One region of the Anaeromusa burkinensis DSM 3853 genome, then DNA from elsewhere that is predicted to be linked to it. Evidence: riboswitches for the same ligand, from Rfam matches in the RefSeq annotation. Region 1 holds a riboswitch; each other region holds the start of a gene.
What was found. Region 1 has a riboswitch for cobalamin ahead of C508_RS0106835 (hypothetical protein). Riboswitches for the same ligand answer to the same signal wherever they lie in the genome.
Positions count from the first base shown of each region.

Region 1 (8,046 bases):
CATCCGCAGACGTAATTGGGCTGTTGTTTTTTATGTCAAGAGAAGAAAGGTTGTTGTGGAAGATGAAGAAAAAGACAGCTCTCTATATTATAATGTGCGGTATGCTAATGACAGCATTGCTGCTGACAGGGTGCGGAGGAAAAAAAGAAGCAAAGACCCCGGCGGATGCGATTGTTTTGGGGGTTGAAAATGAGTCTGCTAAAGTAAATCCGCTCTTTACAGACGAGCATGATGATGCGGTAATGCTGATCTTTACAGGATTGACCCGATACAATGAAAAGAACGAATTGACGCCGGATTTAGCGGAGTCCTGGCAGGTAAGCGCGGATCAAAAGGAATACATATTCAAGCTGCGGCAAAATGTGAAATGGCATGACGGTCAGCCGTTTACAGCGGAAGACGTTAAATTTACGATTGATACGGCATTAGACAAAAAAAGCAATTCAACCATTCGCGAACGTTTTGAAGAAATTCAAGAGGTAAGCGTATTGGATCCCTATACGGTCAAGATTGTTTTAAAGACTCCTTTCCCCTTGCTTGATGCGATGACGACCGGCATGATTCCGAAACATGCCTTAGCGGGAAAAGACGTGAATCAAGATGCCTTTAACGCCCAGCCGATTGGCACAGGACCTTTCCGGCTGAGCCAATGGCAAAAAGGACAAGCGATGACGTTAGAAGCCAATAAGGAGTTTTATCGGGGCGCTCCGAAAGTGGCGAAAGTGATCTTGAAGTTCCTGCCGGATCAGAACGTCCGGGCGCTGCAGTTGGAAACCGGCGAAATTGATGTAGCTCTTGTCGATCCGGCTCAAGTGGAGCGGGTGCAAAAAGTGCAGAGTCTCCAAGTGGAACGTGTGGTAACCGCGGATTATCGCTGTTTGATGTATAATCGCCAATTTCTCTTATGGAATGATGCGCGTGTGCGCCAGGCGTTGAATTTTGCCGTAGACCGGGAGGCGCTGGTAAAAGGCGTGATGCTTGGCTGGGGCAAAGCGGCTTACGGACCGCTGCAGCTCAATTGGGCCAATAACAGTGCGGTAGAAACATATGCTTATAATCCGGCAAAGGCGAAAGAACTGCTGGCTGCGGCAGGCTATACGCCCGGAGCGGACGGAATGCTGCAAAAAGACGGGAAGAAACTGACTTTTAAAATTACTACTTTTGCCCATGATCCGGTGAGGGTTTCCTTAGCGAACGCCTTGTCCACGCAGTTTAAACAAATTGGCGTAGACGCTGTGCCGGATCCGCGCGAAAAAGGATCCTTTAAAATTGCCGACATGGAAACCTTTTTGCTGGGATGGGGCAGTCCCTTTGATCCGGATCAAGATACGTACCGGATCTTCCATGGCAGCGATCCCAGCGGCCAAAACTATGAACACTATAAAAACGCTAAGGTGGATGCAGCTTTGACAGCGGCGCGGCAAACAATGAATCAAGAAGCGCGCAAAGAATTTTACGCTCAGTTCCAGCAAGCGTTGGCAGAGGACCCAGCGTTTAATTTCCTGGTTTACTTGGATGTTGCCGTAGTACATAATAAAAGCATCGGCGGCTTCAAGGCAAGGACGTTGGGCCATCATGGCGCCGGTTATACTTGGAATGTTGAAGAATGGAGCAAGACTCCCTGATGCTGCTGTTTATTTTGCGGAGGCTGCTGGCTAGTGTGCCGGTGCTGCTGGTTGTCAGTCTCTGCTCCTTTTTCTTTATTCATACGGCCCATGGGGACCCGTCGGTGGCCATGTACGGCAGCCAATTGGAACGAATGCGCCCGGCGGACCAGGAGCGCATCCGTGAAAATTTGGGGCTGGATCAACCATTGCCTGTACAGTATGGACGCTGGTTGTCGCAAGCTTTACAAGGCGAATTGGGAACCTCCTATATTACCGGCCGCCCGGTATCTCAAATGCTGGCGGAGCGGCTGCCGCGTACGATTGTGCTGAATGTGAGCGCTTTGGCGCTGATGGTATGCCTGGCGGTTGCCGTGGGCTTGGCTAGCGCCATTCGTCAATATTCGTGGATTGATTATCTGGCGACGTTTTTTTCGTTTCTCTTTTTTTCCATTCCTAGCTTTTGGCTGGCGCTGTTAGCGATTTTGTTTTTCAGCGTCTATTTAGGCTGGCTGCCATCCGCTGGCATGGCTTCTTTGGGGAATGATGGAGATTGGCTCGACCGGCTGCGGCATTTGCTGCTGCCGGTCGTTGTGCTGGCGTTAAGTCATGTGGGCGCTTACATTCGCTTTGTGCGTTCCAGCATGCTGGAAGTGCTGGGTAAGGAATATATTCGTATGGCCCACGCCAAAGGCTTATCGCCGCGAAGAGTGCATTATCTGCACGCCTTTCGCAATGCATTGGTGCCTGTTATTACCTATGGCGGGTTATCTTTTTCTTCTCTTGTCGGGGGCGGTTATCTGGTGGAGACGGTATTTGCTTATCCAGGCCTGGGACAATTGAGCATTCAAGCCGCATCCATGCGAGATTATCCGCTATTGATGGGAACGATATTGCTAACCGGCTGCTTTGTCGTCGCCGGAAACTTGCTGGCGGATATTGCCTGCGCTTGGGTAGATCCCCGGCTGACGGTGGAAGGGCTGCGAAAGAAGGTGGGCGGCATTGGGTAACAAGGCTTTTTGGAAACGTCTGGTGCGCCACCGTTTGGGGCAGGGCGGTTTAATTGTTTTGGCAATCATGCTGTTGCTGGCTGCTGCTGCGCCGCTTTTGGCGGCGTATAGTCCGGTGGACGCCGACTTAGCAGCGGTACGGCAGCCTCCTAGCGGTATGCATCTATTTGGTACGGATGAACTGGGGCGTGATATTTTTAGCCGTCTGTTGTATGGCGCGCGCGTGTCCCTTGCGGTGGGTATTGCTTCGGTGGCTCTGGCGACTACCTTGGGGCTTTTATACGGCGTGGTTAGCGGTTATGCAGGCGGCTTGGCGGATAATGCGCTGATGCGTTTGTTGGATGGCTTGCTTTCGGTGCCGACGCTGGTGCTGGTCATTGCCTTGCAGGCGCTGAGCGGTCAAGGTTTTCAAAGTGTTATTGGGGTGATTGCGGCTACCAGTTGGATGCAGACGGCTCGGATTGTACGGACCGAGTTTTTAGCGGTGAAACAGCAGCCTTTTGTGCAGGCGGCGCTTACATGCGGCGCAAGTGACGGAACGTTGATTTGGCGGCACATCTTGCCGAATTGTTTGCCTTCGGTTGTCGTGTTGGCGACGATGAGCGTAGGCCATGCGATTGTAACGGAAGCGGCCCTCAGCTTTCTGGGCATGGGAATTCCGCCGCACCTTCCTTCATGGGGGAATATGCTGATGGGCGGGCAGCGGAGCATTTTAGCCGGCGCCTGGTGGATTACCTTTTTCCCGGGCTGCTTTATTGTCTTGACCGTACTTGCCATTAACTTCTTGGGAGATGCGGTACGAGACGCTCTTGATCCGTTAGGGGGCAAAGGAAATTTCGGAGCAAAAGGAGAGGCGTCATGAAGGAATCTTGTTTGTCCTTGCGCCATGTGTCTGTTTCTATTGATGGCGCGCCTTTAGTTCGGGATGTGACCTTTGATGTGCCTGCTGGTGAAGTCTTGGGCTTGGTAGGAGAAAGCGGCAGCGGCAAGTCGTTGACGCTGCAGGCGGTGCTAGGGCTGGCCGGTATGGGGCGCAATAATGTGCAGGTTCAAGGAGAGGCCTGGTTCCAAGGGAAAAACTTATGCGCATTGAAGCCGGAGGAGCTGCGCGCGCTACGCGGTGCGGCGATCGGCATGGTCTTTCAAGATCCCCTGGCCTCGCTGAATCCGGTATTGCCTGTAGGCTGGCAGGTAGCGGAGCTTTTTCGAGTGCACCGGAAGCTGTCGCGTCGAGAGGCTGGAGCCGGGGCGAGACAAGCCCTGCTTCGCGCGGGCGTTACAAAGCCGGAAGAGCTGTACTATCGCTTTCCGCACCAATTGTCAGGCGGTCAGCGGCAGAGAGTGCTGATTGCTATGGCTGTGGCGCTGGAGCCTCCCTTGATCATCGCCGATGAGCCGACTACCGCCTTGGATGTGACCTTGCAAGCGCAGATTATCGAAGAATTGCGCCGCTTGCAGCAAGAGGGAGGAAGCTCAGTGCTTTTAGTCTCTCATGATATGGGCGTGATTGCAGAGCTGGCGGATCAGGTGGCGGTCATGCGGGAGGGGCGCGTGGTAGAACAGGGAAGCTGTATGGGAATTTTTGATGCGCCTCAGGAGGCCTATACGAAGCGCTTGTTGGCGGCCAGCCGCTTCGAATTGATTGAGGAGGCGGCGCATGAGTCTTCTTGTAGTTGAAAACGTTTGCTGCCGTTATCGGTTGCATTCGCATTGGCTGGCCGGGCATAAAGAAGTGAAGGCCGTAGAAAAGGTATCCTTGCAGATTGCCGAAGGGGAGCGCTTGGCGTTGGCTGGCGAAAGCGGCAGCGGGAAAAGTACGCTGGCTAGAGCGATCTTATTGTTGGAGCCGCTGGCATCAGGTAAAATTCTTTTTGGTGGTGAGGATATTTCCACGCTAAAGGGGAGGACGCAAAAAAACTATCGGCGTCAAGTGCAGATGGTGTTTCAAGACGCTTATTCTTCCATGAATCCCCGTATGCAGGTAGGCGAAATTCTAGCGGAACCAGTGCGGTCTTTTGCCTTGGAGGAAAATGAAGCTCGCATAACGAAGCGGATCAGTAATATGCTGGAATGCTGCGGCTTGTCCGCTAAAGTTTTGGAGCGGTATCCAGGAGAACTTTCCGGGGGGGAGTGCCAGCGAGTCGCTTTGGCTAGGGCTCTTTTGCCGCAGCCAAGGCTGGTTGTATTTGACGAGGCTACGTCGAGTTTGGATGTGACGCTGCAGAATCAAATCCTTGGCTTGTTGCATCAAGTGCGGCAGCAGATGGATTTAACCTATCTTTTCATTACGCATAATCTAGCCATGCTGCCCCACGTAGCAGACCGCGTCGGCATTATGCAAGAAGGCAGACTGGTAGAAGTTTTGCCTGCGCATCAGTTAGCGCAAGGAAAACATCCGTATACGCAAAAGCTGCTGGCGGCGGCTCCGGTGACACATCCGAAGGATCGAAGAGCTTTGTCAAGGTAAGGTCGCATAGAATTTGTCGCGCCGCTTTTATGTAGGCTAGAGACGAGGTATAATGAATGTTGTAATCGTAGGAAGAACTAGAATGCAAGATATTGTTGTATGGAGGCGGCGGAAATGGAAAAGTTAACCTTGGAAAAAGCGCAAGGCATTTTAAAGAAACATGTTACGGAAAAACACTTACTATTGCACGCTCAGGCTGTGAGCGCGGTGATGGAGGCCATGGGGGAGTATTTTCAAGAGGATGCGGCTCATTGGGCGGCTATCGGCTATTTGCATGATGTTGACTATGAAAAATATCCGGACGAGCACTGCCAGCATGTGCGGGAGCTTCTGAGTGGCGAAGATGTGGAAGAGGACGACATCAGGGCCATTCTTTCTCATGGCTATGGCCTTTGCACAGAGGAATGCGAGCCTCTTACCAATTTGGAAAAAAGCTTGTTTACTGTAGATGAACTGACTGGCATTATTATGGCTGCCGCTTTGATGCGTCCTATGGGTATTGAGGACATGGAAGTGAAAAGTCTAAAGAAAAAATTCAAGGATAAAAGCTTTGCCGCTAAATGCAACCGGGAGGTTATCAATAAAGGCTTTGCCCTGTTGAATCTGGAGGCGAATACGGTTATGCAATGCTGCATTGAAGGCATGCGGAAATACAAAGATCAATTAGGAATTGGCGCTAAATAAGAAATGCGCAGACGGAAGAAGTTGGCTGTACGATGAAAAACGGCTTGACAAAAAGAACAAAACTGCTAGTATTTAAATTAGTAAAGAAAACCGCATAAAGAGGGTTTAGGTGCCCGCAAGGGCTTAATAGGGAAGTCCGGTGCAATGCCGGCGCGGTCCCGCCACTGTAATGGGAGAGTTGCTTCAAAAGATGCCACTGGAAGAATGGTTCCGGGAAGGTTTGAAGCCGCGATGATCCAGAGCCAGGAGAACTGCCTAACCAACAATCACCGCTATACCTGCGAGCGACAGGAAGGGGATTTCGTGAGACGATTTTACATAGTAAGACTGACCATTCTAGGTCAGTCTTATTTTATTTTATGTAAAATTTATCTGCGAAACGACGCCCTTTTGCTGTTGCAAAAGGGTTTTCTTTATGGACTCAAATGAAAAGGAGGAAGAGAAAAACAGTAAAGAGGATTAAGAAAATAGTAAAAGGAGGAAAGAATTTTAATGAAAAAAGCGGTACTTATGGCCATAACGGGCCTTGTATTTTCTGCTTCCTCAGCGGCATTTGCTGCGGAGGCGGAGACTGGGGTTAAATTCAGCGGCGACGTGACGGTAAAATATGAGAAAGATACGAAGGCCGGAGAAGCAAATACTTCTGGTACCATGAGCTCGTTACGCTTAACAGGAGAAGCCGCGCTGGGGAGCGGCTGGTCTGTATTCACTCGCTTGGGAGCGCAATATGCTACGAATCCGACCTTGGCGGACTACAATACAGATAGTGCGGTATATGGAAATAAAAAAACGGTAATGACCCTTGATCAGTTTGGAGTGATAAAACAAGCAGGAGAGTTGGCATTTAAACTTGGGCGTCAAGATTTGACTATTGGCGCGATGTCGCTTCTTTACAGCCGCTCAGAGTCCAATATTGGGAAACGGGCTTTTGTAGACGGGGTGACTGTAAATGGGGCAGCAGCGGGATTGGATATCAACGCAGCCTTTGTGCAAGAAGATAATGCCGGAGATGAAGACAACCGGATTTATGCGATTCGGACTGGCTTTCATCCCAACAAGCAGTTGCAGTGGGGGATGACGTTAGGTCGATATCAAGATCGAGTCAATGGAAATACGAACCATTGGGCGCTGGATGGAAATTATCAGCAAGGCAAGCATACCTGGACGGCAGAATATACGCAGTCCAATCGCAGCGAAGACAATCGCGCCTATGCGGTAACTTGGAATTATGGCTTTGATGATAAAACATCAATGTATATTACTGCGTTTAAAGTAGAAACGAATGGCGATATGGGAAAACAAAGCGATTTTGATAACAACAACAAGGGTTTTTATTATGGCGTTAAACATCAATTAAACAAAGATAATTCACTGGAATTGGTCTATAAAGATCAAAAGGAAGTGGATAGCGGTTTGAAAAACACAAAGCTAGAAGCCGCTTTTACTCATAGTATTTAAAAAAGAAAAGCAAAACAGAAAAGCTTCGAGTGATTTTATAGTCTGAGCGAGAAGTAGTAAGAAATAATTTTGCGCTATTCCTAAATTTCCGAAAAAGCAAAAGCCAACTTGGTTGACTTTTGTTAGAGCCTTTGCTAAAGTTAACAATAACAACTGAATATGTATGGAACAGGTGCCCGCAAGGGCTTAATAGGGAAGTTCGGTGCAATACCGGCGCGGTCCCGCCACTGTAATGGGGAGCAAATCCAAGAAATGCCACTGGGGCGAAAGCCTTGGGAAGGTTTGGGCGAGCGACGATCCAGAGCCAGGAGAACTGCCTGTTTGACAATCACCGCTATACCTACGACGGATGGGGATGGAGATTCAGGCAACAAGGCTGTTTGCTATGTAATCCCAACGCGTAGGCGTTGGGATTTTATTGTTACAGCTAAAGGTATGAAAAAGAATAAGGAGTGGAATTGAATGAATAAGTGGATGAAAAAAGGACTGTTCGCCATGTGCGCCGTATGTTTGCTTTCGGTTGGTATTGGAGGAGGGGCTTCAGCCGCGCAAACGAAAAAAGCCATTGTAGTTACCAGTTTCGGCACTACGTTTCCAGATGCTCGCAAGGCTTGCATTGAAACTGCGGAAAATGATATTCGGGCGGCTTTTCCAGATTACGAAGTGCGCCGCGCCTTTACGGCTCGGAAAGTAATTGCAAAGATGGCGGCGGAAGAAAAAATTCAAGTGGATACATTGGAGCAAGCCTTGGCAAAGTTGAAGGCGGAAGGCTATCAAGAAGTGGTCATTCAGCCATTGCATCTGACTCCGGGCGAGGAATATG
Region 1 covers NZ_KB894588.1:121,527-129,572, reverse strand. Annotated here, with positions in the region: gene C508_RS0106870 (ABC transporter substrate-binding protein) at 63-1,625, shown strand; gene C508_RS0106865 (ABC transporter permease) at 1,607-2,614, shown strand; gene C508_RS0106860 (ABC transporter permease) at 2,607-3,476, shown strand; gene C508_RS20135 (ABC transporter ATP-binding protein) at 3,473-4,291, shown strand; gene C508_RS20130 (ABC transporter ATP-binding protein) at 4,272-5,081, shown strand; gene C508_RS0106845 (hypothetical protein) at 5,196-5,765, shown strand; cobalamin riboswitch at 5,856-6,038, shown strand; gene C508_RS0106835 (hypothetical protein) at 6,258-7,223, shown strand; cobalamin riboswitch at 7,377-7,558, shown strand; gene C508_RS0106825 (sirohydrochlorin cobaltochelatase) at 7,686-8,046, shown strand, end outside.

Region 2 (8,046 bases), on a different contig from region 1:
CACAGCAGAAACGCTGCCCACCAGCACGACAGAACCGGTGAAACGATCCATAAATCCAATGTCCACGGCCGCTGTTTTAGTGGCTACATCCGCAGCAATCAAAGCCGCCTCGCAAGGAGTAATGGTCAAGATGCCAATAGCGCCGCTTTGTCCGACTCCCAGCTTTTCGCAAAGGGCTTCCTTAGGGTGAGCAATCAGGTGCGCCAAGGTCACCTGTTTCCCTGGTACATATTCTTGTACAACTCTCTGCTTTTCCATGCTCATCGGCCTTCCTCGCAATCTTCGCAAATAATTCGACGATTCTACATGTGTATTAATTGGCGATTGCCTTCATTCTCCCTTGAGTCCTTGTTGCTCCCCTACTGGAGTTCCTTGCTGCCCCCAACCTTCTATTTAGACAAAAATACACTCCTCTTTTTTTGAGATGATAAGATCTTGCTGATCTTTCCGAATTTTTTTAATATAAAAGCAAAAAAAGACTGCCCGAAGGCAATCTTTTTTTATGACAGATTCACTATGCGATTTTGCCGTAAGCTTTTTAGACTTTTGTTTTTTCGCCCCGCAACTCCTGCCGGTACTGGTTCGGCGTCATCCCCATGGCTTGCCGGAAAACACGGCAAAAATAACTAGCGTCTTGATATCCCACTTCCGTAGCAATCCGCACCACCGTGTAATCCGGATCCAACAGAAGCTTCTTAGCCCGATCCAAGCGCACCCGAGTAATAAAATCGGCAAAGTTGAAGCCTTTTTCCTTTTTAAACAAGCGACTGAAATAAAAGGGACTTAAATGCACCGTCTGCGCCACTTCCTCCAACGGCAGATTGCGGTGACAATTGGCAACAATATATTCACAAGCTTTATTCATAACCCGCAAATTCATGCTGTTGCGGTTTTCCAGCATATTATCCAAAAATTGATCCAGCGCTTCCATCATCCAGCGTTCAATATCGCTTTGCTCATGACACTCATTTAAACGCTGAATGCACTGAAAGTTGAGCAAGGTCAGCTTGTCTAAACTGGCGCCGCCTTCCACTGCGGACCGCGACAGCACCACCAGCAACTCCAACACACACGCCTTGACGGTTTCCAGCCGACTTTTCTTGGCAAAGATTTCACTTAAGAGGCTTTTTAAGGTTTCCTTGGCTTGCTTGCGGTCGCCGCAGCGCACTTTGTCCAAGACCGCCCGTTCTGCATGAAAGGGATAATGAAATGGACCTTCGCTGAGATGCGGCGCATCTTCAATATGAATCACCTGGCTGCTGCCCAAATAAAAACGCTGCCGCAGCGCGCTCATCGCTTCGTGATACGATCGATAAATATCCCTCGGATCCCCATAGTATCGGCCCACGCCAATCGTAATGCTAAGCCCCAGCTCCTCGCCTACCACGCTGCGAATGCTCTCCGCTTCCCGTAGCGCACCCGCTTTAGCGCTGTCCGCAGTCTCCGCATTTTCCAAACCTAACAAGACTACGATATTGTCGCTCCCGGTAGGCGCCACCAGCGCCGCCTTGCCCACGCCGCTGCGCGCTCTTACGGCGCGGCAGATACTCTGATGCAATCGCTGCTTCATTCCCTGTTTTTCTAGTTCCGAGGCCTGCAAAGTCAACTTGCGGAAATTATCAATATCAATAACCAGCGCCACGCCAGGGTCCACAGCCAAGCCCAAAAACTTAGCCCGTTCCCGATAATGAGCCAGCTCCTCTACTTGCCCGGAAATGAGGTCGTACACAAAAGACATCTGAATAAACGGCATGGCCTCGGTCACGCTTTTACGCAACGCTTCTTCTTCTTGATGCTTGTTTTTCATGGCCTTGACGCCTTCCGCCACCTTGCGCAGCGTTTCCGTAAGTTCCTCCGGTCGCACTGGTTTCAGCAAGTATTCTACCGCCCCCATCGAAAGAGCCTGTTTGGCGTAACTGAATTCGTCAAAAGCCGTCAGCATCACAATGCGCGTATCCGGCAGCAGCACTCGAATGCTTTTCGCCGCCTCCAAGCCGTTGATCTCCGGCATCCGAATGTCCATCAGCACAATATCCGGCCGTTCTTCCATGGCCAGCCGGACGGCGCTGGCGCCATCGCCTGCCTCACCGACAATTTGAACCTGCGGATAGTTTTTTTCAATAATGAAGCGCAACGCTTGTCGCTCCAATTGTTCATCGTCGGCTATCAACAGCGTATACATACAACTACTCCTTCCCGAATGCTGCCGGTCTTCCCTGACCGGCCTTCTACGATACTTTAATTATGCCGAAACGGCAGACGCAGCTTTACCGAAGTTCCTTCGCCAGGCATGCTTTCCACCGAAAGGCCGTATTGCTCTCCAAAAAAATGACAAATACGCTTATGTACGTTAATGATACCTAAGCCAGTTGTCTGTCCATGCGAATTTTGCCGACGTTCCTCCCGGAACAAGCTTTGCAAACGTTCCGCCGACATCCCCACGCCAGTATCGCGCACCGTCAGCACCATATCGCCGTTCTCCATCTGCCCTTCCAGAAAAATCCGGCCGCCTTCCACCCGGTTTTCCAACCCATGAATAATGGCGTTTTCCACCAACGGTTGCAGCGTTAGCGCTGGAATCAGCCCCTCTAAAAGCGCGGTATCGATTTGAATATCCGAGGCAATACGATCACCGAAGCGAACCTTTTGAATGGTCAAATAATCCCGAGTAGATTTGACCTCTTCTTCGATCGTACGCAACACGTCAATATCCCGCAGATTATTGCGCAGCAAATCCGCTAAAGCGTAAACTACCTCCTGCGTCTTTTCCGCCCCTTCCAGCAAGGCTAAACGCGCAATGGTGTTGAGCGTATTAAATAAAAAATGAGGATTGACCTGCGATTGCAGCGCCTTCAATTCAGTCACCTGCAGCAGGCTTTCCAGCTCCGCTTTCGCTTTCATCTCCAGCATCAGCTGCTTTTGCACAATATTCGCTAGGCCAATTTCTACAATGTAGTTGGACATGATATAAATCAGATCCGCTCCAGCCTTAATGCGGTGCTCCGGTACAATTTCTACCTGGTCAAAAAGCTCGCCGATTTTTTCTTTGTCTACCGGCAAATCCGCCACACGACGATACATTTCTTCCTTGACCTCTTTAATATCGCTGTGCTCGGTTTCCACTACCACCTGACCGGCCAAAAACGCTCCAATGTACTCATCCTGCACAATAATCGGCGCCGCCAAATCTGTCAGACCGCTATGACAAAGATATACCACCGGACGTTTATCTTGAGTAGCCCGTCGACCGCTTTTATCATCACAATTCATGCAGCGACGAAAGCCTTCATCAAAAGAGCGAACGTAATTGCAAAAACAGGCAAAATGGCTGGGCTTAGTAATAGGGCGGCCTTCGGGATCCACAATAACTGCCGCCAGACCCGTGGCTTCTGCAAACTTATCTTGGATCTCTTGCAAAATACTAGTGTCAACAATTTCACTTAACGTAAACCGGCTGACTTGCATATTCATTTCCCTCCATCCTTTTACGACGCATCCGGCAGATTTTGGTCTTGTCAAAGTTTTCGCATAAATGAATACTATTAGTTATACAGATGCGTTTTTCCTGCGTCAGGATTTCGGGATATGAAAGTTTTGTCATAAACCGCCAGTTTCTTTGGCAATATTTTACAAGGCAGCTCGTTGTTCTTTTTCCGTCGCTGCAGGAATGAAATCGGTAATCCGCGCCATATTGTGCATCGTGTAAAGCATGGTCTTCAATAAAAACACCATCAATACCGCCCCAGTTCCTTCTCCTAAAGCCATATTGGCTTTCAACACCACTTCTTCCGCCGGAATATTCCCCAACAGCAGGGAATACGCCATGCCCGGCTCTCGAGACAAATGCGAAGGAATGGCATGCTTTTCCACGCTCGTATCCAATCGTGAAGCGCAGATATAGGCAACCGCCGTAATAAAACCGTCAATAACAAATGGCGTCTTGAGTCGCGCACATTCCAACATAGCGGCGCAAATAGCCACCATATCAAAACCGCCTACGCAGCGCAGAACATCCTTGGCGGTATGAAACTTTTCTTTATGTAGCTCCACGCCTTTAGCAACCACTTGGCATTTGTTTTTGATCAATTCGCTGGTCTGCAGTCCGGCGCCGCCGCCGACGATAAACTCCGGTAAAATACCTGTTAAGCCGTGGAGTACTGCTGATGAGGTAGTCGTATTGCCAATTCCCATCTCTCCTAAAGAAATTAAATTGTAGCCTTTCGCCACTAGTTGACGGACCTGTTCTTGTCCGGCTTCCCAAGCAACAGTAAATTCCGTCTCTGTCATGGCTTCGTCTTTGAGAAAGCTGCGACTGCCCATGGCCGCTTTACGAGAAATTCCGGTAAAAGGTCTTGTAGAATTGACGCCAACATCAATAACCCGATAAGGTATGCCGCACTGCTGGCAAAAACAGCTGATCGTTGCCCGACCATCTACCATATTCTGCACCTGCAAATACGTAATCTCTTCCGGATCCTTAGCCACGCCCTCAGCAATGACGCCATTATCCGCTGCAAACACTAAATGAAAGGGCTTAAGCTCTGTTTTCACTTCACCCCAGGACAGCACCATCTTTTTTAGGTATTTTTCCAACAAGCCCAGGCTATGACGAGGTTTAGCCGCCCCGTCAATCCACTCATTCACATCCTGTTCCAAACTCATAAAAACCCCTCCTTCAACACGTTCAGCCTGCAACTGCCGTACCAGCGGGGATGAGGGATATAAAAACAACCCAGCCACAAAGGCTAGGTATCTTTTCTTAAGTGTACCTATCCTTCTGGCATTCCCCTTGGCGCGAGGGTGCATGACAGCCAAAACAGGCAGGTATCCTGGCTAACGGTTTCTCAAGCTTCCTGCACCTTCCCGGTTTCCCAGTGGCATACGCAAGAGCTCTCCCCGAATACAGTGGCGCGACCGCATCGTTTACAGGCCAAACAGCCTGTCCGAACTTCCCTATTCTCCTTCGGCTTTTTCAACGCTTCCGAAGGCACCTGTTTGGTGGCATCCTTTTTCAGTTGTCTTGAAAATTCTTTTCTCTGATAAGCAAATTAAATCCTGCCTCAGGGAAGCGGCTCGACAAGATAATGGGCAAGGTAGTCAAAATACTCCTATTTTTTACACATCCATCGCCATCGCCTGGCCATGCTCCACCGCCACGCCCCAAAGCTGCTGCAATGGTTTGCCTTGCAACAAACATAGCAAGACGCGAATGGTTCCGCCATGAGCTACCACTGCTATTGCATCCTCTTCTTGATGCGCTTCACGAAGCGCCTGCAACGCCGGCCACGCTCGTTTTGCCAGATCGCTAAACCCTTCGCCTTCCGGCGCGCAGCCTATCTCAGGATGATCGTACATCAGACTCAATTCGTTGGCCCATTTCTCCATAATCTGCTCATACCGCAAACCTTCCCATAGTCCAAAGTGAAGCTCTCGCAGTTCCGGCTTCTGCTGCACCTGCAGCCTGTGCGGCTGCGCTATTGTCTCCGCCGTTTCTACAGCCCGTTTCAAATCGCTGGCATAGACCGCCGCCAGCGGCTCCTTTGCTAATAAGGCCGCTGTTTCCTGCGCCTGCCTCCGCCCGTTTTCATTCAACGGTATATCGCTATGCCCCTGATACCGTTTGGTCCGGTTCCACTCGGTTTCACCATGCCGCACAAACCAAATCTTCATATTTTCACCTCTAACACTTTAACTAATAACATTTCATCATTGCTGGAAATTCTCTGTCAAAGCTCACCGCCAGAAGACAAATACCGCGAGCGCTCCCAATTGAGATAATTCAATGATCGCTCCATATACATCGCCTGTCAGACCTCCAAGAATACCAGCCGCATAGGAAGCTACCGCCCAAGCGATCAATGAAGCAGCTAGCCCCGCCCCCATTGCGAACAATCCCAACGGGGCCAGCAAAATGAGTGTCAGCAATAAGCTCGCCCAAACGGTCAGCCCCCCGGCATACTGCCCAAAGCCCTGCCCCAATCCTTGCGGACGAGCATAGGGATAATGCACAAGGGGCGCTACTACAGCCCACCGTCCGGCTATAGGCATCACCAACGAAGCCATAGGCAGCCATTGCAATGGAATATCCAGGTAGAACGAGTACTTCACAAGCATTAACAACGCAAAAGACATCGCCCCGTATGCTCCTACCCGACTGTCTTTCATAATCTCCAACATTCGTTCCCGAGAACGCCCGGAAAAAATCCCGTCCATCGTATCCATAAACCCGTCGCAATGCAGCCCGCCGGTCAGCATAATCTCGAGCACAATCAGCAACGCCGTTGCCGCATGCATCGGCAAAGATTCTCCAAAAGCCTGCACCATACCCCAGGCGCAGCCGCCCAGAACCGCGCCAATGACGCCTCCCGCCCAAGGAAAAAAGCGCACGCTCCTTCCTAATGCTTCTAGAGACCAATCCACTTCTTTCACCAACTGAAATCGCGTTAAAAATTGCAACGCTCGTATAAAATCTGCTATATAACCTGCTTTCAAGCAACACGCCTCCCACGTAATGAACCAATAATCACCGGTATGGCTCTTGTTCTTGTGTCTATTTCAGCAAAAAGGCACTTCCATACATAAAGAACTATCGTTATGATTAAATTCCACTAAAGAGCAACGCTTTCCTTCCCTAGAATACGTTCATCTTTTGCGGTTTCACCGTCTGCTCTTGCTATGCTCCCGGAAAGATATTGCAAGCTTTGCTCCCGAATGATACGATTGTGATATTATGAACAATCTTTGCAAAAGGAGGGCGTCTTTATGCCCGGAAAAGCCTTTGAGTATTTCATGCCCCCAGTCAGTATTCTAGGCCGCGACTGTTTAAAGGAAATTCCCCGCTACATCAAGCCCATGCGATTTCGCAAAGCGCTCATTGTCAGCGACAAAGTGCTTGTAGATATCGGCCTGATTGCGTCTCTTACCAACGTCTTGGAAGAAGCCGGTATCTTCTACATTATCTATGACAACGTTTCTCCCAACCCGACAGTTGAACAGGTAGATTATGGCCTGCGTCTCTTCCAAGACAACGGCTGCGATTTTCTCATTTCCTTCGGCGGCGGCTCTCCCCACGACTGCGCCAAAGGAATTGCTCTTTTAGCGACCAACGGCGGCAGCATCCATGATTATGTCGGCCTTAACCAATCGAAAGCGCCAGCTGCACCGCTTATTGCCGTCAATACCACGGCTGGTACCGGCAGTGAATTGACCCGTTTCTGCGTGATTACCGATGAAAAGCAGCATAAAAAAATGACCATCACCGATTGGCATGTTACCCCCATTGTCGCCGTCAGCGATGCCTGCCTCATGACCGCCATGCCTCCGGGACTAACGGCTGCCACCGGCCTAGATGCCCTCACCCATGCGGTAGAAGCTTATGTTTCTACCCAAGCCACGCCGGCAACTGACTGCAAGGCCTTAAAGGCCATTGAGCTTATAGCCAAGCATCTTCCTACCGCCGTAGTCGACGGCCAGGATTTAGACGCCCGCGAAGGAATGGTTTACGCCGAATATCTGGCCGGCATCGCTTTTAACAATGCCAGCCTAGGCTATGTCCACGCCGCCGCTCACCAACTTGGCGGTCGCTACGGCCTCCCTCATGGCTTAGCGAACGCCCTCATGCTTCCGGCTGTAACAGATTTCAATCTTATCGCCATCCCCAAGCGCTATGCCGACATCGCCCGCGCCATGGGCCAGTCCATCGCCGGCCTTTCTACAGCCGACGCCGCTCGTTTAGCGCCTGCGGCTATGCGCAGCTTGATTGAAACATTAGGCACGCCGCAGCATTTGCGCGATGTGCGGGGATTTAACGAAGAAGACATTCCTCTCCTTGCCGCTGGCGCCCTGGAAGACATCACCGGCGCTACTAACCTGCGCCGAGCCACCCAAGAAGAAATGGAAGCCATCTTCCGGGCCGTGCTTTAATAAATAACGAACAAGAGAATCAGAGTAACTGAGGGCACGAGCGAGGACACGTAGAAAAACAACATAACAAACATAACAGGGGTTACAGATACTATTTTTTGAGTATCTGTAACCCCTTGTCAA
Region 2 covers NZ_KB894585.1:107,073-115,118, reverse strand. Annotated here, with positions in the region: gene eutS (ethanolamine utilization microcompartment protein EutS) at 1-258, opposite strand, end outside; gene C508_RS0104135 (response regulator transcription factor) at 539-2,182, opposite strand; gene C508_RS0104130 (sensor histidine kinase) at 2,239-3,471, opposite strand; gene C508_RS0104125 (nicotinate-nucleotide--dimethylbenzimidazole phosphoribosyltransferase) at 3,628-4,662, opposite strand; cobalamin riboswitch at 4,803-5,010, opposite strand; gene cobC (alpha-ribazole phosphatase) at 5,116-5,670, opposite strand; gene cobS (adenosylcobinamide-GDP ribazoletransferase) at 5,734-6,492, opposite strand; gene C508_RS0104110 (iron-containing alcohol dehydrogenase) at 6,763-7,923, shown strand.
Region 2: another riboswitch for cobalamin. It lies ahead of C508_RS0104125 (nicotinate-nucleotide--dimethylbenzimidazole phosphoribosyltransferase); the one in region 1 lies ahead of C508_RS0106835 (hypothetical protein).

Region 3 (8,046 bases), on a different contig from region 1:
TTAACTCCACCGGCTGCCCAACATAGGCCAAATGCGTTGCTTCAGTCAATATATCGGTAATCATCAAAAGCGCCATATCGTAGCCGCCCTTGGCCCGGGTCTGCTCCATACTGTGCAGCAGTTCCTGCCGTAGCGCCAATACCTCGCTCACATCCATCACCGACAGTTGCGCAATGGTCATGCGGTAATCGCCCATCCGAAATTCCTTCAAGTCAGTTTGCGTGATTTCCGGCGGTGTCATATCCTGCAGCCCGGAACCCGCTTTCAGCATCGCCATGCCGTACTCTTCCAAAGAAACTCCGGCAATGGCCGCCAGCTTTTCTGCAGCCGCTCGATCCACAGCAGTCGCCGTAGGCGACTTAAAGAGCACCGTATCGGAAATGATGGCGGACAAGAGCACGCCGGCAATATCCTTAGGAATGTCAATTTCCAAATTCCAATGCATATTGGCTACAATGGTTGACGTACAGCCTACCGGTTCCTGACGAATTAGAATAGGCTCGCTTGTCGTCAAACCGCCCAAACGATGATGATCGATGATTTCCAGAATCTTCGCCTCTTCAATACCTTCCACCGCTTGCGCTGTTTCGTTATGGTCCACCAAAATAACCCGCTCCGGCTCCGGCATAATCAGCTTATCCCGATCCACCAGGCCTACCAAACGGCCATTTTCTACTACCGGATAGTTCCGGTAGTTCGTCGCGGCAATGGGTCCTGTGATGTCATTAATCAAATCGGTAGGTTTAAAAGAAAGCACCTTGGCCTGCATGATCGCCCGTACAGGCGTACTCTGATTAATCAGCCGCGCCGAAGTATACGTGTCATAAGCCGTTTGCAGCACAAGTACGCCTTGCTGCTTGGCTTTTGCCAAAACTTCTTCATCCACCGCATAGTCTCCGGTAACCACCAAAGCGCCTACGTTCAGGTCCAAACAAGACAAGTGGGCTTCCCGGCGATCCGCCGTCAAAACAATATCTCCCGCCTTAATAACGCGAGATACCGCCGCCGACGTTCCCGAGGCAATCCGCACCCGCCCGGCCAAGGTACGATTCAGCAAATCATCGCCGCAAAGAACTTTAGCGTCCAGCACCCGCTGCACTGCAGCATAGTCTACGCCGCTTTCCGCCAAATCATCCGGCATCTGCAGCTCATTAAAATACAATTTTGCCAAATCGCTCACAGATAAAATACCGACCAGTTGATTATCCCCTACTACAACAGGCACCGATTTGACATTGCCGCATTGCATCAGCTTTCCTAATTCCCGCAGCGTCGTTTCCGGCGCCACCGAAAGATAATCGGTACACATAATATCTTTTACCCGCGGATTGAGATCCGGCAAGAGCAGCGGTTCCTCCAGGCGAAACTGTTCTAAGGCGTACTTCGTTTCGGCATTAATTTTGCCAGCCCGAGCCGCCACCACATTTTCCCCTAACGCTTGCTTTAAATGCGCATAGCCAATGGCAGCGCAAATCGAATCCGTATCCGGATTGCGATGTCCAATAGCATAAATCGGTTTCGCCATAATCGAATCAACACTCCTCGTTCTGGTTTACCTGCAAAAAATGCAATTAGTTTTATTATACCTTATTCCAGCCTTTTCCGTAACCCCGTACCTTGACGCCAGGCTGTATAATAAAGAAAAGCAAACAAGAGTAACGGAGTAACCGGAGGGTACGATAGCGAATGACGACGACAATTCACAACTTGCCGAAAGCCTACTTCAGCCGCCTGTTAAGGGGCGTCCTTGAATTCGATCTAATTGAGGAAGGGGACCGCATCCTTATTGGCCTTTCCGGCGGCAAAGACAGCTTGTTTTTGGCATTTGCCCTAGCAGCGCTGCAAAAAGTATCGGTTAAACCTTTTCAATTGGCGGCGTTGACTCTCGACGCCGGCTTTGCTCCAAACTTCCCGCAGGAAACATTAGCCTCTTTTTGCGCCAAACTGGATATTCCCTTTCATTTTATTCAGGCGGATATTGCCTCCATCATTGAAGAAAACCAAGGAAAAGATCCTTGCTTTACTTGCGCCTTTTTCCGTCGCGGCGCCATTAACCGCTTTGCCTCCGAACACGGCTTTCAAAAAGTCGCTTATGCCCACCATCACGATGACGCCGTAGAAACCTTGCTGATGAACCTGCTCCATTCCGGACAAATCGGCACCTTCCTACCGAAGACGATTTTGGAGCGCAGCGGCGTCACTGTGATTCGCCCCTTGCTTTTTTTCCGCGAAGCGGAACTGCGCGACGCTTGGACGCTGCACGGTCAAGAACCCATCCCCAACCCTTGCCCTTTTAACGGCAAAACGCAACGCCAAGCCACCAAGGAACTCATCGCTTCTCTGGCTTCACAAAACCCATCTATTTACGACCATTTGGCCGCCGCCATGCGCGAAGACTCCGTACACGAGCTCTGGCCCAAAGAAGCTACCCGCTCAGAATTAAAAGAAAAAAATCTGCTCTTTTGGAAAAAGCCATTGATAAAAACCAAACAAGAGAACCGGAGTAACTGAAGGTACGATGAGGGTTATGGTTTAAAAACCATTCCGCGTCTTTCGTGTATTTCGCGGTTCGTCTTCAACGTCACTACAATAAAAGCTGCGGACAACTTGTTTCCAAGTCGCCGCAGCTTTTTTATAGTTAAATTTCATACTTTGCTTATTCTTCTTCGTTCTTTTCTGCGTCGCGCCGAATTTCCCGGCACATGCGCCGCAGACCGTCTAAGCCTCTACTAGTGGTTGCTTCGGTTTCCGCTTCCACCAATTCCTGCAGCATATTCCAAGAGGCTTCGTCGAGCACCTCTTGCAGCAGCTTGGCTTCCGCGCCGCTGCTTAACCTCAACAAGATCGCCACATCCACCCATTGCAGGCGATCTCGTAAAAACGAAGCCAATTCTTCATCGCTTCTAGTTTTAAGCCAGCCGGAAGCTTCATTACGCAACTCCAAAAGCTGCCAGCCTTCCTCTTTGGTTAAAACATGAGCCGGACCTAAAATATCGCCTGATTCCATTAAGGACAACACAACTTGTGCAAATGCCACCTTGCGCTGGCGCACAGCCACTGATTCTTCCCGTTTTTCCGGCGGCGGCAGCGTATTCGCCACATCCGAGGCAGCCCGACGGGAAACATTGCGCAACAGCTTCGCGCACAATTCTTCGCTAGTCCCAAACAAAAGAGACGGATGCAGACCTTCACGCCGCAGTACCTCTTGGAGATCGCGATCCCGCATCCCCTGAAGTTCCTCAAAAAACAAAACATGCGAGCGCATGCGGCTGCGGATTCCCGGACGAAGTTCCTCTAAACGGTCCATGAGACGCAATGTTTCCGAGTCTCCCCGGCGCAGGGCCATCGCCATCAATACCGCCCCTAATTGCCGAACCGGTTGCCCAAATATGCGCAACGAGGAAAAATCTTGCCAACTCTCCCGGATCTCTTCCGGCAACATTTCCGGAGACAACTCGTCTAAGGCCAACAGCCACTTAGTTTGTACTTCCAACGTAAGCCGTCCCATCCACTTCGCCGCTTCCTCAGCGGAAAAACAAGTCATAGCCCACGCCATCGACATTTTTTCACATTGCGTTTCCATGGTTTCGCCTCCTTTAAAGGCATACTAAAATATTTACACTTATAACAGGTATAATAAAAATTCGCCGTCAACCTTAGACAATCCTGCCCGCATTTCTTCATTAAGCTAGTGCTGCGTTCCTATGTTTTTCAGTGTTTTTAGTCTCGTACTGCATGACTCTGCCGCTCAGCCCCCGGCCCGTCTTGGGCCACCGCCACAGCCGCTTCTCCAAAGGTTCTCATATCATTCAGCATATGCAAAGACGCCCGCAAAAGAGACATTCCCAGTACAGCGCCAATACCTTCGCTTTGCTGCAACTGCAATTGCAAGTAGCTTGGCAGCCCCAGCAAAAATAACATTTCCTGAAATCCAGGTTCCGCAGCAACATGTGGCGCAATCAGATAGTTCTTTACCAACGGCTGCATTTGCGCCGCCGCTAAGGCAGCCGCAGCCGTCTCAAGCCCGTCAAGAACCAACAACATGCCTCTAGCTGCTCCGCCTAAAATCGCCCCACATAAAACGGCCGTTTCCAAACCTCCAAAACGGCTTAATACGGCTTTTGCTTCTGTTTCGCCATTATACGAAGCAAAAGCTTTTTCCACCAAGACCAATTGCTTCGCGATCTTTTCGCTTACAGTCGCTTGCTTTCGCAGTGAAGCGGGAACTCCTCCGCCTAAAACAGCTAGCAAAATCAAGGCAGAAAGCATACCTCCTTTGGCAATACTGCCTAGACCTAAAATCCGCACGCCTTTGTCCGCCTCCGCTTGCGCCAGAGAAACCCCTAAACAAAGAGCTTCAACAACCATGTCTTGCTCCAGCGCCGGTCCTTGACGCCAATCGCAGGTCCCCAAAGCCAGGGATGCCTGCAGCACCTGCTCATGAATAATTTTTTCACGCAGCCCAGCATTCACCACGATCACTTCGGCAGAATTTTTCGCTGCAAAACTGCGCAGAGGACTGTTTAACCGGCAGGCGTCTGCTACACGCTGGGCCGTTGTCTTCTCCTCTTCAAACAGCGACTTCGCAATACCATGATCCGCCGCCACTACTAAAATTGACTGTTTCTGAGATAATGCCGGACGATGCTGTCCTGTTACACCCGCTAGCTTTAACGCTAAAAACTCCAAATGATGCAAGCTTCCTAACGGCTTAGTCAAATTGTCCAAGCGCGTTTGGCAGCGTTCTAGCGCCGCTGCATCCATCGGACCTACTGACGCAATAATTTGTTCGATCGTTTGTTCCTTTTTCATTACGCCAATCCCTCCTCTGCACTTGCGTAGGCGTCTTGCAGCATAGCCAAAACCATCTGCAGCATATCCACCACCAACGAGGCCCCTATCGCCTCTCCAAGGCGAATTCCCAAATCCACGCACGCCTCCAACTCTAGCTGACGCAAGGCAATACGATGAGCCGGTTCTCCAGACAAATGGGAAGCTAATAAATAAGAGGCGCTGTCAGCATGAATACCTTGCGCCACCAAGGCCGCCGCCGTGGTGTTCAACCCGTCAACAATTACCAGGCACTTGTGCGCCGCAGCCCCCAGTACCACTCCCGCCAACACGCCCAGTTCAAAGCCGCCAACCTTGCGTAAAACATCCAGCCCGTTAGTTCCCCAGGGTTGATTGACCGTTAGCGCTTGCCGGACATATTGGCGCTTGTCCGCCAAACGTTGATCAGAAATACCCGTGCCCCGCCCGGTGGTTTGCAGCGGGTCCTCGCCGGATATAGCCGCTACAATAGCAGCACTGCTGGTTGTATTGCCAATACCCATTTCCCCTAATGTAAAGCAGCGATATCCTTCTTGCACTTTTTCCTGCACAATCGAAATACCAATTTCCAATGCTTTTACAGCCTGCTCCTGCGTCATGGCCGGCCCCTGCGTAAAATCTTCCGTTCCATAGGCAATTTTTCGCTCCCAAAGCCCGGGATAAGACGGCAGCTCCACTGCTACGCCTGCATCAACAACTACCATATCCGCCCCGCAAAAATTAGCAAATGCATTGGCGCTGGCGCCCTTCGACGCCACATAGTTAATTGTCATCTGCGCCGTTGTTTCTATGGGATAAGCGCTGACAGAACGCCGGGCTACGCCATGATCCGCGCAAGCAATCACCATGCAAGCCTTTAGTTCCTGCGGCTTTGCGTTCCCAATAGCCGCTGCATAGGTCGCCGCCATCTCCGGCAGACGCCCCAGCATCCCCGCAGGATATACGCTCTGAGCCAAGCTTTTTTTGACAATTTCATACGCTGCCGCATCGGGCTTTTCAATTTTCTCTAGGGTTTCTTGCAACAAACTCATCATTTACTCCCTCTCTTTCCGGAAGACCCCTTACCTTAATAAAAAAAGCTTTTTAGGAAGCGGAAGCAATCCTAAAAAGCCTTTGTATCCAACAAGGTCTTCCTGATCTGAGGCAGGTCTCCTGGCTCCCGGTTCATCGATACATTGCCGCCTTCCCTGCAACTTTTCGGCGCAAGTGGCATCTGGCAAGCTCTCTCCGGTACAGTGGCGGGCCCGCGCGTACACGGCCTTTGCTTAAGCCGCTCCGACTTCCCTATTCTCCGCAATTAGCGGCACCTCAGTCATAGATTTATGAAATTGAGGTCAGTATACCAACACTTTTCTCATTCGTCAAGAACGGAATAGCTTGCTTTATCACCGCAGTGCCGCTATAATTATAAACATAGTTTGAATATGTTTCGGAACAATGGTCGTTCCTCTGACAATCGTTTTGATTGGCAGTGGAGCGATTTTTTTGTTCCCCAAAAAGGAGGAATACACATGGAACCTATTACTAAGGTGGAAATCATCACCCGTCCCGCCAAGTTGGACGAACTCAAAGAAGCCATGAATAAAATCGGCGTTACCGGCATGACCGTCAGTCAAATCTTCGGCAGCGGTCTAACGAAAGGCCATGTAGAAGTATACCGCGGTTCCGAGTATTCCGTAAACTTGCTGCCAAAAATCAAAGTGGAAATTGTTGTTTGCGAAGTACCGGTAGAAACGGTAGTCAAAACCGCTAAAGAAATCTTGAAAACAGGCAAACTCGGAGATGGCAAAATCTTTATCCAACCGTTGGCCAATGCCGTGCGCATCCGTACTGGCGACGAAGGGCCAGCCGCTATCAAAGCTCCAAAAGATACCAAAAGCGCTTAAAATAAAGAAGAAGAGCCGGCAGAAACCTGCCGACTCTTCTTCTTTGCATGTCGAATGGGTCCTATCGTGACGCGCCGTCCCCGTGAGGCGTCGCGGCGGCCCCCAACGGCCTAAGAATACGCCTTCTGATACAAAGCAAGAATTTCTTTTTCATTCGTCTCGCGAGGATTGCCAGGCGTACAAACATCGGCAAAGGCAGCGGCGGCCAGTTTAGGCAGATCCTTTTCCTGTACGCCGATATCTTGCAGTTTTTGAGGAATCCGAATCTTCTTAGACAGTTTTACTACCGCATCTACAGCCGCTTTGCGATACGCATCCTGCTCCATTGCATCCACACCCTGAACACCCATAGCGCGAGCAATTTCTCTGTATTTTTCTCCAGATGCCGGAGCGTTGTACTCCATAACATAAGGAAGCAGCAAGGCATTAGCAACGCCATGAGGCGTATCATAGAGCGCTCCCAGCGGATGCGCCATGGAATGCACGATGCCTAAACCGACATTAGAGAAACCCATACCAGCCACATATTGCGCCAAGGCCATGCCGCTTCTGGCTTCCACATTAGCAGGCTGTTCTACAGCCGTAGACAAGTGCTTAGCAATCAGGCTAATGGACTGCAACGCAAACATATCGCTCATATCCCAAGCGCCCTGGGTAATATACCCTTCAATCGCATGAGTTAGCGCATCCATACCAGTGGCCGCCGTCAGTCCTTTAGGCATAGAAGTCATCAGCTGCGGGTCTACGACCGCCATAACGGGAATGTCGTTAGGATCCACGCAAACCATTTTCTTGACGTTTTTTTCATCGGTAATAACGTAGTTAATCGTAACTTCCGCCGCGGTTCCCGCCGTTGTCGGCACCGCAATGACCGGCACGCTTTTGGCTTTAGTCGCTGCGCAGCCTTCTAGCGAGCATACGTCGGCAAATTCAGGATTGTTCACCACAATGCCAATCCCCTTGGCTGTATCAATCGGTGAACCGCCGCCGATGGCCACAATACAATCAGCGCCGGACGCTTTAAAAGCAGCCACGCCGCCATTGACATTAGCCACTGTCGGATTTTGTTTTACTTCATCATAGAGAGAGAAAGGAACTGACGCTTTTTCCAAAACCGCTGTAACCTGAGCAGCTACGCCGGCAGCTACCAAATCCTTATCGGTCACTACAAAAGCTTTGGAAAAACCGCGCCGCGTCATTTCTTCCGGAATCACTTCAATAGCGCCTGCGCCAAAATAGGATGTTTCATTGAGAACCATACGTTTAACCATATTGCGCACCCCCTACAATTGTAGTTTCATCTCGTCGGCGGCAGCTTGTACGTTGCGCG
Region 3 covers NZ_KB894585.1:129,889-137,934, reverse strand. Annotated here, with positions in the region: gene C508_RS0104260 (putative manganese-dependent inorganic diphosphatase) at 1-1,525, opposite strand, end outside; gene C508_RS0104255 (tRNA 2-thiocytidine biosynthesis TtcA family protein) at 1,687-2,511, shown strand; gene C508_RS0104250 (FliG C-terminal domain-containing protein) at 2,657-3,583, opposite strand; gene C508_RS17800 (nicotinate-nucleotide--dimethylbenzimidazole phosphoribosyltransferase) at 3,721-4,812, opposite strand; gene cobT (nicotinate-nucleotide--dimethylbenzimidazole phosphoribosyltransferase) at 4,812-5,864, opposite strand; cobalamin riboswitch at 5,956-6,156, opposite strand; gene C508_RS0104235 (P-II family nitrogen regulator) at 6,342-6,716, shown strand; gene fucO (lactaldehyde reductase) at 6,827-7,987, opposite strand; gene C508_RS20800 (PocR ligand-binding domain-containing protein) at 8,000-8,046, opposite strand, start outside.
Region 3: another riboswitch for cobalamin. It lies ahead of cobT (nicotinate-nucleotide--dimethylbenzimidazole phosphoribosyltransferase); the one in region 1 lies ahead of C508_RS0106835 (hypothetical protein).